Regions from separate parts of the Mesorhizobium sp. Pch-S genome, predicted to be linked through region 2. Evidence: riboswitches for the same ligand, from Rfam matches in the RefSeq annotation. Region 2 holds a riboswitch; the other holds the start of a gene.
What was found. Region 2 has a riboswitch for thiamine pyrophosphate ahead of thiC (phosphomethylpyrimidine synthase ThiC). Riboswitches for the same ligand answer to the same signal wherever they lie in the genome.
Positions count from the first base shown of each region.

Region 1: linked by a shared signal. The riboswitch ahead of thiB (thiamine ABC transporter substrate binding subunit) and the one ahead of thiC (phosphomethylpyrimidine synthase ThiC) in region 2 are both predicted to bind thiamine pyrophosphate.

Region 1 covers NZ_CP029562.1:2,873,265-2,878,510, reverse strand. The annotation lists gene C1M53_RS13375 (ABC-F family ATP-binding cassette domain-containing protein) at 1-1,010, opposite strand, end outside; gene C1M53_RS13370 (thiamine diphosphokinase) at 1,012-1,659, opposite strand; TPP riboswitch at 1,781-1,894, shown strand; gene thiB (thiamine ABC transporter substrate binding subunit) at 1,932-2,933, shown strand; gene thiP (thiamine/thiamine pyrophosphate ABC transporter permease) at 2,952-4,586, shown strand; gene thiQ (thiamine ABC transporter ATP-binding protein) at 4,583-5,246, shown strand, end outside.
Region 2 covers NZ_CP029562.1:1,059,597-1,064,842, forward strand. The annotation lists gene thiS (sulfur carrier protein ThiS) at 209-406, opposite strand; gene thiO (glycine oxidase ThiO) at 390-1,373, opposite strand; gene thiC (phosphomethylpyrimidine synthase ThiC) at 1,370-3,226, opposite strand; TPP riboswitch at 3,340-3,451, opposite strand; gene ugpC (sn-glycerol-3-phosphate ABC transporter ATP-binding protein UgpC) at 3,533-4,621, opposite strand; gene C1M53_RS04935 (alpha-glucosidase/alpha-galactosidase) at 4,677-5,246, opposite strand, start outside.

The DNA.
Region 1 (5,246 bases), 1.8 Mb from region 2:
CCGGCATCAGGCTTCATCTCCCCGGTCAGCATCTTCAGCAAGGTCGTCTTGCCGGCGCCGTTGGCACCGACCAGACCGACACGATCGCCGCGCTGGATACGGGTCGAAAAATCCTTCACCACGGTGAGATCGCCGAAGCTCTTCTCGATGTTCTTGGCCTCGATTACCAGCTTGCCCGATTCCGCTGCGTCGCTGGCCACCAGCGTCGCGGTGCCTTCCGCGCCGCGATGGCTGCGGAAGCGCTGGCGCATCGACTGCAATTCGCCCAGCCGGCGCATGTTGCGCTTGCGCCGCGCCGTCACACCGTAGCGAAGCCAATGTTCCTCGCGCACGATCTGCCGGCCAAGCTTGTGCTGGTCGCGCTCTTCCTCTTCCAGAACCTGGTCGCGCCATTCCTCGAAATGGCCGAAGCCCTTGTCCAGCCTGCGCGTCTGGCCGCGGTCGAGCCAGACCGTGGCACGCGAGATGCGCTGCAGGAAACGACGGTCGTGGGAAATGACGATCAAGGCTGAGGAAGTGCGCGCCAGTTCCTCTTCCAGCCATTCGATGACGGCGAGGTCGAGATGGTTGGTCGGCTCGTCGAGCAGCAGGATGTCGGGTTCCGGCGCCATGACGCGGGCCAATGCGGCCCGGCGCGCTTCGCCGCCGGAAAGATCGGCAGGACGCTCCTCGCCGGTGAGCCCCAGATGTTCCATCAGGTAGGTCGCGCGATATGGATCGTCGGCCGGTCCCAGTCCTGCTTCGACATAGGCGCGCACGCTGGCAAAACCGTCCATGTCGGGAACCTGCGGCAGGTACCGCACGGTTGCCGTCGGCTGGCGGAACACCTCGCCATCCTGCGGCTCGATCATGCCGGCAGCGATCTTGAGCAATGTCGACTTGCCGGAACCATTGCGGCCGACCAGCGCGATCTTGTCCCCGGGAGCTGCCACGAGTTCGGCACCATCCAGCAGGGGCGTGCCGCCGAAGGTCAGCTTGATACCAGTCAGATTGAGAAGGGGTGGCGCCATGTCAGCTTTCGGGAAGTGGGTAAGGATGGGCAAGCAGGAGCGCACGGCCGCTGCCGAGTGCGATTTCGAGCTTGCCTTGCACGGCATTGGAAATGGTGAGCGACGAACCGAAAGGCATTTCCACCGCATTCAGCGGCCATTTGGCGCCCTTGATCGTAAGCCCGGTGAGTTTCGAGAAGCCGAGCACGGAAAACAGCGTTCCTTCGGCATAGTCGAAGGTCGCTGTCTTGCCGGGCAGAAGCGGAATACCCTCCTGCGCACCGCTGGTCAGGAGCACGTCGGTTCCCTGTTCGGCCAGGCTGAGCGCCAATGCCAGATGCAGGAAGGCATGATCGGCCCTGGCACCACCGAAGGCGCCGACAAGGTTCAGTTTCCTGGCGCCCAGGTCGAGTGCAATCGAAACAGCGAGTTCGCCGTCGGTGGAATCCTTCTCGGCCGGGAACCGCTCCTGCGGAACCTGTGCCAGATGCGGCGGCAGATCGGCCGGCGCGGAATCGAAATCTCCGACCCACAGCTCAGGCGTAAGCCCCAGCAAGTCCGCATGCCGGATACCGGAGTCGGCCGCGATCACGCGGGTACCGGCGACCTGGGCTTCGAGCCGCGGCGTCTGGATGACCTCGCCGCCAAGCAGAAGGGTGAAAGTGCTCATGGGCGTCGCCCTTACCAGCCCCCATGCCGAAACGGAAGTGCGCGCGAGAACCTGCACCCGGCCCCGATCTGTCCCGGCAAACTAACGCTTGCGCGCCATCGTAGCCCGCTCTATGTCTCGAGCCGCTCTAACGGGGTGCCCGATCGCGGCTTCGCGACCTGGCTGAGAGGCGAAAAGCCAACCCGCTGAACCTGATCCGGTTTGTACCGGCGGAGGGATTAGACGCTTAGCCAAAGCGCCGGTTCCCTTGTCACGAAGTGAAGGAGGCGCCGATGCGCAAAACTCTGTCTGCCCTGATTTCCGCTCTCGCTTTGGCTGCCGCCACCTTGCCGGCAACGGCGAAAGAAAAACTGACCATCTACACCTATGAGAGCTTCACCGCCGAGTGGGGTCCAGGCCCGCAGGTCAAGAAGGCGTTCGAGGCGGACTGCGACTGCGAGGTCGATTTCGTCTCGGTTGCGGACGGCGTCGCCCTGCTCAACCGGGTCAAGCTGGAGGGCGCTGCCACGAAGGCCGATATCGTGCTTGGGCTCGACACCAACCTGACCGCGGATGCCAAGGCAAGCGGTCTGTTCGTCCCGCATGGCACGACGGCGGCACTCGACGTGCCGGGCGGCTGGAACGACGACACCTTCATTCCTTATGACTACGGCTATTTTGCCGTCGTCTACGACACGGAGAAGCTGAAGACACCGCCGGCCAGCCTCAAGGATCTTGTCGAAGGCGATCCCACCCAGAAGATCGCCATCCAGGATCCACGCACCTCCACGCCCGGCCTTGGATTGCTGTTGTGGGTGCGCTCGGTGTACGGCGACAAGGCGCCGGAAGCCTGGGCGAAATTGAAGGACCGCGTGCTCACCGTGACGCCGGGCTGGAGTGAGGCCTACGGCCTGTTCACCAAGGGTGAAGCGCCGATGGTGCTGTCCTACACCACCTCGCCCGCCTACCATATGATCGCTGAAAAGACCGATCGCTACCAGGCAGCGTCCTTCTCCGAGGGCCACTACCTTCAGGTCGAGGTCTCTGGCATCACCACCACCGGCGCCAAGAATCCGCTGTCCGGGAAGTTCATGGCCTTCATGACCAGCCCGAAATTCCAGGATGTCGTCCCGGAAACCAACTGGATGTTCCCGGCCGGCAAGATGGACAAGCCGCTCGATCCGGCGTTCGACAAACTGGTGAAGCCGACCAAGACCCTGGCTTTCAGCCCCGAGGAGATTGCGAAAAACCGTAAAGCCTGGGTGGATGAGTGGCTCAACGTGATGAGCAAGTAGGAACGACGGGCGAATCCATTGTCTCAGGCTGCGCACTCCACTGCATTGCGCGACAGACGTGTCGGTGCGGGAGTGGCTGCGCTTGTCTTTGTCGCCATCCTGATCGGCGGCGCTTTCCTTGGCCTTGCCATCGAAAGTGCCGGCGATTTTTCAGGGGCGGCAGCCGCTTTCGATTCCTATCTCTTTCGCATCGTCCGCTTCACCTTGTGGCAGGCCGTGCTGTCGACCTGTCTGTCGGTCGTACCGGCACTGTTCGTGGCGCGGGCACTGGCGCGTCACCCTGGCTTTTTCGGCCGCAACTTCATTCTGCAACTGTTCGCTGTGCCTCTGGCGCTGCCCGCCATCGTCGCCGCGCTCGGGGTTCTCGCCCTTTATGGCCGCGCCGGCTATTTCGCGCCTTTCCTGACGAGGGTCACAGGCGAGGATTGGCCAGGCATCTACGGCCTCTCCGGCATCCTTGTCGCCCATGTCTTCTTCAATCTGCCACTCTGCGTGCGCCTATTCCTCGAAGCGTTGCAGACCGTTCCGGCGGATCAATGGCGGCTGGCCAGCCAACTCGGCATGGGCGCGCGCCCTGCCTTCCGCTTCATCGAATGGCCGGCGCTGAGACAGGCGCTTCCCGGTGTCGCCGGTCTGGTTTTCATGTTGTGTATCACCTCGTTCACCATTGTGCTGATCCTTGGCGGCGGGCCGCGCGCAACCACGCTGGAAGTCGCCATCTATCAGGCGTTGCGCTTCGATTTCGATCCAGCGCGCGCGGTGGCGCTGACGCTGCTGCAGGTCCTGCTGACTTTCGCCGTTGTCGCCCTGCTCTCTCGCCTCGGCGCCAACACGACCGCCGAGACCGGTCTTTCCGTGGCCCCGCGCCGCTACCTTTCGATCGGTCGCAGCGAGACGGCTCTGAACACCTTGCTCATCATGCTTGCCTTGTCGTTCGTCGCAGGCCCGATGATGGCGACCATAGCCGCCGGGCTGCAATCAGACCTTGTCCGCCTCATCGGCGAACAGGCCGTGCGTCGGGCCACCGCCACGAGCGCGACGCTCGCATTCCTGTCGGCGCTGCTTGCGACAGCCCTTTCCCTGTCCCTGGCTATGGCGCGACATGGCTTGGCCGCTCGGCGCGGCAGAACCGGTGGTCGGTCGCTGCTGGAATATGCCACCGATACCGGGGCCGGCTTCGTGCTGGTCGTGCCACCGATCGTCATCGGCGCCGGCTGGTTCCTGCTGCTGCGTCATGTCGGCAACGCTTTCGCGATTGCTCCGGTGATGGTCGTTGCGGTGAACGCCATCATGGCAATGCCCTTCGCCCTGCGTGCCATTCGCCCAGCCTATGATGCGGCCAGCGAACGGCATGAGCGGCTTTGCGCACAGCTTGGCATCACGGGCTGGGCCCGCTTGAGGCTGATCGATTGGCCCGTGCTGCAACGACCGCTTGCCACTGCCTTTGCCTTTGCCATGGCTTTGTCGCTCGGCGATCTCGGCGTGATCGCGCTGTTCGGTTCGGATTCCCTGCAGACGCTGCCCTATCTTCTGCTCGCCCGCATGGGCAGCTATCGTACCGCCGACGCCGCGGGACTGGCTTTGCTGCTGGGTCTGGTTTGTTTCGCGCTGATCCTGTTTGCCGACCGGCTCGGAAAGGAACGTTCCCCATGACCGCCGATATGCCGGTTCGGCAGGGTGTATCGCTGCATCTGGACAGGACGACCTTCAGCTATGGCGAGGTCGGCCTCGCTTTCGACGTTGAATTTCCTGCTGGCAGAATCACCGCCGTGATGGGGCCGAGCGGCTCGGGCAAATCGACATTGCTCAACCTGGTAGCCGGGTTCGAAACACCTCGCTCCGGGCGCGTTCTGATCGGCGGCAGGGATTTCAGCGGCGCTTCACCATCCGAGCGGCCGGTTTCGATGGTCTTTCAGGAGAACAACCTGTTCGCCCATCTCGATGTGTTCCGCAATGTTGGCCTCGGTATCTCACCTTCGCTCGCCCTCACTGCCACGCATCGCGCCAGCATCGCCGACGCGCTCGCGCGCACGGGCCTGGCCGGCAAGGACAAACGCCTGCCGCGCGAGCTTTCCGGCGGCGAGCGTCAACGCGTTGCGCTGGCGCGTGCCCTGGTCCGCGATCGACCTGTCCTGCTGCTGGATGAACCCTTTGCATCGCTTGGACCTGCCCTGCGGGAGGATATGCTGGATCTCGTGGCGGCGGTCCAGGCCGAGCGAAAAATGACCACGCTCTTCGTCACCCACCAGCCACAAGACGCACGCCGCATCGCTGCTCATGTCGTTTTCCTGGAGAACGGTACAGTTGCCGCAA
Region 2 (5,246 bases):
TGCCCCTCACCTGCCTGCCGGCATCCTCTCCCCGTAAACGGGGAGAGGGCGACTTGCGCCAAGGGTTTCGCCAATCGCCAGCGTTGCAGAATGAGCGTCTTCGCCGGCGCCAGCCTCCTTCTCCCCGTTTACGGGGAGAAGTGCCCGGCAGGGCGATGAGGGGCAGTGCGACCGCGGATGCTCTCAGTGAGGATAAACTCGTCATGTCTCACCCTCCCTTCATCGGCGACAGGATTTCGATGCGATCGCCGTCGGCGATCCGGCAGGTCTCGCGCTCCCTGGCCGGCACCACTTCGCCGTTGAGCGCCGTTGCCAGCCAGCCGCCCTCGTAGTCGAGTTCGGCGAGCAGTGCGGCCAGCGTGCCGGCGTCGACCTCGCGGCTCTCGCCGTTAATGATGAGCCGCATGGGCGAGCTCCCCTTGCGATTTGAAGATCAGATCGGCCGCCTGCCTTGCCATGGCCGGCGCCAGCAGGAAGCCGTGGCGATAGAGGCCGTTGATCGAGACCCGGTTGGCTTCGCGGCTGACGCGCGGCAGGTTGTCGGCAAAGGCCGGGCGCACGCCGACACCGGCCTCGACGATCTCGGCCTCGCCGAACGCCGGGTGCAGCGCATAGGCGGCACCGAGCAGCTCCATCATCGAGCGCGCGGTGACGGGGTCATTGGCGTCGCTTTCGATCATCGTCGCGCCGACCATGAACAGATGATCGGCGCGCGGCACGACATAGACCGGAAAGCGCGGATGCAGCAGCCGAACCGGGCGCGCCAGTGAAACATCCGGCGCATGCAGCAGGAGCATCTCGCCGCGTACGCCGCGCAGGCCCGGAACGCCTGCCGCGATGCCGGTGCAATCGGCCTCGATGTCGACCGGCTCCGGCACCCGCACCGCGCCATAGCCGAATTCGAAGCGCACACCCATCCCGAGCAGCCTGTCCCTGAGGGTCGCCAGGGCGCGGCGCGGATCGAGATGTGCCTCCTGCGTGAAGAACAGCCCGCGCCGGAACCGGCCGGCGAGATCCGGTTCGAGCGCGGCAACGGCCTCTTCGCCGATCGTCGAGTACCCTGTCGTGCGCCGCGCGAAACGGTCGAGCTCGCCGGCATCCCGTGCCGGCGCCACCACCAGCGTGCCGGTGCGCACGACATGGCCCGGCAGCACGGTGTCCCACCAGTCGAGCGCCAGGCGCCCCAGCGTGACGACCGCCTCTTCCGCGCTCTCGCGCTCGCACCACGGCGCCAGCATGCCGCCGGCAGCCCAGGAGGCGCTGCCGGCAAGGCGATGCCGTTTTTCGATGACGGTGACGTCGGCGCCGCGCGACGCCAGCTCGTAGGCCAGCGTCAGTCCGGCGACGCCGGCTCCCTTGACCAGCGCTTTCATGGCTGGTCGGCCCCCGCCTCCGTAGCTTCGACGGAAGCGGCCACGTCGACGATGTCGACGGAATCGAGCGGCAAATAGAGATCGCCGCCGACGCGGAACTTTTCCGCCATCGCTGCCATGCCTTCCTTCTGTGCCTCGGCACGGATGTCGTGCGAGATGCGCATGGAGCAGAATTTCGGCCCGCACATGGAGCAGAAATGCGCCACCTTGTGCGCTTCCTTGGGCAAGGTCTCGTCGTGGAAGGCGCGCGCTGTTTCGGGATCGAGCGAGAGGTTGAACTGGTCTTCCCAACGGAACTCGAAGCGGGCGCGCGACAAGGCGTCGTCCCGGACCTTGGCGGCGGGATGGCCCTTGGCGAGGTCGGCGGCATGGGCGGCGATCTTGTAGGTGATGACGCCGACCTTCACGTCATTGCGGTCGGGCAGGCCGAGATGTTCCTTGGGCGTGACGTAGCAGAGCATGGCGGTGCCGAACCAGCCGATCATGGCAGCGCCGATGCCGCTGGTGATGTGGTCATAGCCGGGTGCGATATCGGTGGTGAGCGGCCCGAGCGTGTAGAACGGCGCCTCGCCGCAGACGGCGAGCTGCTTGTCCATGTTTTCCTTGATCTTGTGCATCGGCACGTGACCGGGACCCTCGATCATCACCTGGCAATCCTTGGCCCAGGCGATCTGCGTCAGTTCGCCCAGCGTCTCCAGCTCTGCGAACTGCGCGGCATCGTTGGCGTCGGCGATGGAGCCGGGCCGCAGCCCGTCGCCCAGCGAGAACGACACGTCATAGGCGCGGCAGATGTCGCAGATCTCCTCGAAATGCTCGTAGAGGAAGCTTTCCCTGTGATGGTAGAGGCACCACTTGGCCATGATCGAACCGCCGCGGCTGACGATGCCGGTGACGCGATCGACGGTGAGCGGAATGTAGGGCAGCCGCACGCCGGCATGGATGGTGAAATAGTCGACGCCCTGCTCCGCCTGTTCGATCAGCGTGTCGCGGAACACCTCCCAGGAGAGATCCTCGGCAACGCCGCCGACCTTTTCCAGCGCCTGGTAGAGCGGCACGGTGCCGATCGGCACCGGCGAATTGCGCAGGATCCAGTCGCGGATGTTGTGGATGTTGCGGCCGGTGGAAAGGTCCATCACCGTGTCGGCGCCCCAGCGGGTTGCCCAGACCATCTTTTCCACCTCCTCGGCCATGGACGAGGTGACGGCCGAATTGCCGATATTGGCGTTGATCTTGACCAGGAAATTGCGGCCGATGATCATCGGCTCGGCTTCCGGATGGTTGATGTTGGCCGGGATGATGGCGCGGCCGCGCGCAACCTCGTCGCGCACGAACTCCGGCGTGACGTAGTCGGGGACCGCCGCACCGAAGCTCTCGCCATCGCGCTGCAGCTTGGTGTGCACCGCCTGGCGGCCGAGGTTTTCGCGAATGGCGATGAATTCCATCTCCGGCGTGATGATGCCGGCGCGGGCGTAAGCGAGCTGGGTGACGGCACGTCCGCCCCTAGCCCGGAACGGCTGGTTGCGCACCGGGAATTCCGGCGTCAGCCGCTCACCGGAGACGAAGCCATTGTCCTCCGGCTTGACCAGCCGACCCTCGTAGCGCTCGACATCGCCGCGCGCGACGACCCATTCTTCGCGCAGGCGCGGCAGGCCGCGCTCGATATCGGTCTGCACGTTGGTGTCGGTGTAGGGCCCCGAGGAATCATAGACCGTGACCGGCGGCTCGCCGGCAGTCGGATGCACGGAGATCTCGCGCATCGGCACGCGCAGGCCGGGATGGATGACGCCCGGTTTGTAGACCTTGCGCGATGCCGGCAATTCGCCAACGGTGACGGTCGGGGTATGGATATTCATGTGCGAGCCTCCTCGAGTGACGGAGACCCAGTCCACGCAGTGAGGAGGAAGCGACGCCTGGCTGAAGGGAATACGGGCATCCTGCCCGATAACCAAAGCCGGAAATGCCGGCCCGCAAAGCGTTCCCACCGTCCCTACGCCAGTATGAACTGGATCAGGTTCAACGGGTCACTGCGCGTTACAGCAGTATCTCAGCCCCTTGTCGGGACCCCCCTGGTGAGCCTCAAGGGTGAACCTCAAGCGCCCTTTTTGTCAACAGGGGTGTGAGCGGGAGATGCGAGGAGGCCTTTGCCGGCCGGTCTCCACCTAAGGCAAACGCAGGTTCTTTCCCTCGGCATCGAACACATGCGGGGCTGTGGAAAACGCCAGCGGCAAGGTATCGCCGGAACGAACCGACGTGCGCTCCTGCGCCGGCACGATCAGCGCGGTGCCGTCCTGGGTCACGGCGTAGATGAGCGTGGAGCCGCCCAGATTTTCGGTGATTTCCACCCTGGCGCTGAACACCGGATTCGCGGCATCGATCCTGATGGTTTCCGGGCGCAGGCCGAGCGTGACCGGGCTGCCTGCTTCAGGCAACCGCGCAAAGGGTCCGGCAATGGACTGCGGCCGGGACAAGGCCGGACACGCGACCTGAATGCCATGCGCCGAGGAGCTTTCAACGGTTCCCGACAGCAACGTCATTCGCGGGCTGCCGATGAAGCCGGCGACGAAGAGATTGGCCGGATTGTCATAGAGATCGATGGGGGTGCCGATCTGTTCCACCAGCCCGCCGCGCAGAACGACAATCCTGTCAGCCAGCGTCATGGCCTCGACCTGATCGTGGGTGACGTAGATCATCGTCGCCCCGATCTCGCGATGGATCTTGGCGATTTCGACACGCATCTGGGTGCGAAGCTCGGCGTCCAGATTGGAGAGAGGCTCGTCGAACAGGAAGATCTTGGGCTTGCGCACGATGGCGCGGCCAATGGCGACACGCTGCCGCTGGCCGCCGGAGAGTTGCTTCGGCCTGCGGTCGAGCAGCGGTTCGATCTGCAGGATGCGGGCGGCCTCCGCGACGCGTGCCTTGATCTCGGCCTTCGGCACCTTGTTGATCTGCATGCCGAAGGCGATGTTGTCGAAGACCGACATGTGCGGGAAGAGCGCGTAGGACTGGAACACCATCGCGACATGACGATCGGCCGGATCGGCATGGGTCAGGTCCTCGCCGTCGATCGAGATCGAGCCCTCGCTGGTCTCCTCGAGGCCGGCGATCATGCGAAGCAGGGTCGACTTGCCGCAGCCCGAGGGGCCGACGAAGACGACGAATTCCCCCTTCGTGGCCTCGATCGACACTCCCTTGACGACCTGAAGGGAGCCGAACTGCTTGGTGACGTGATCGATCCTGAGAAAAGTCATGGGGTCGAACTGTTGCTCCGGTTATCTTGCGAATTGCCCGCCATCTGGCGGGCGCTCAGCCGCGTGCCCAGGCGGGCAGCCAATCGCCATGCGCCGCGATCAGCCTGTCGACGAGGTTCCAGATCTGGTCGAGATCGAGCTCGGCCGCCGTGTGCGGATCCATCATCGCCGCATGGTAGATATGGTCGCGGTTTTCGGTGGTCAGCGCCCGAACGGTGAGTTCCTGGACGTTGATGTTGGTGCGGATGAGCGCAGTCAGTTGCGGCGGAAGATCGCCGATGAGCGTTGGCTGGATGCCGTTGGCATCGACGAGGCAAGGTACCTCCGCGACGCAATTGGCCGGCAGCGAGGTGATCGAGCCGTTGTTGCGCTGGTTGCCGTAGATGATCGACGGCTCGCCGGTCCAGACCGAATTCATGATCGAGGAGGCATATTCGTGGCTCTCCTTGATGGCGATCGTATCGGCGCCGGTCAGCGTCCCGGATTCCTCCTTCCAGCGGGCGATCTGCTCGACGCAGCGTTTCGGGTATTCATCGAGCGGGATGCCGAATTTCTCGATGAGATCGGCACGGCCGTCCTTGATGAAATAGGGCGTGTATTCCGCGAAGTGTTCGGAGCTTTCGGT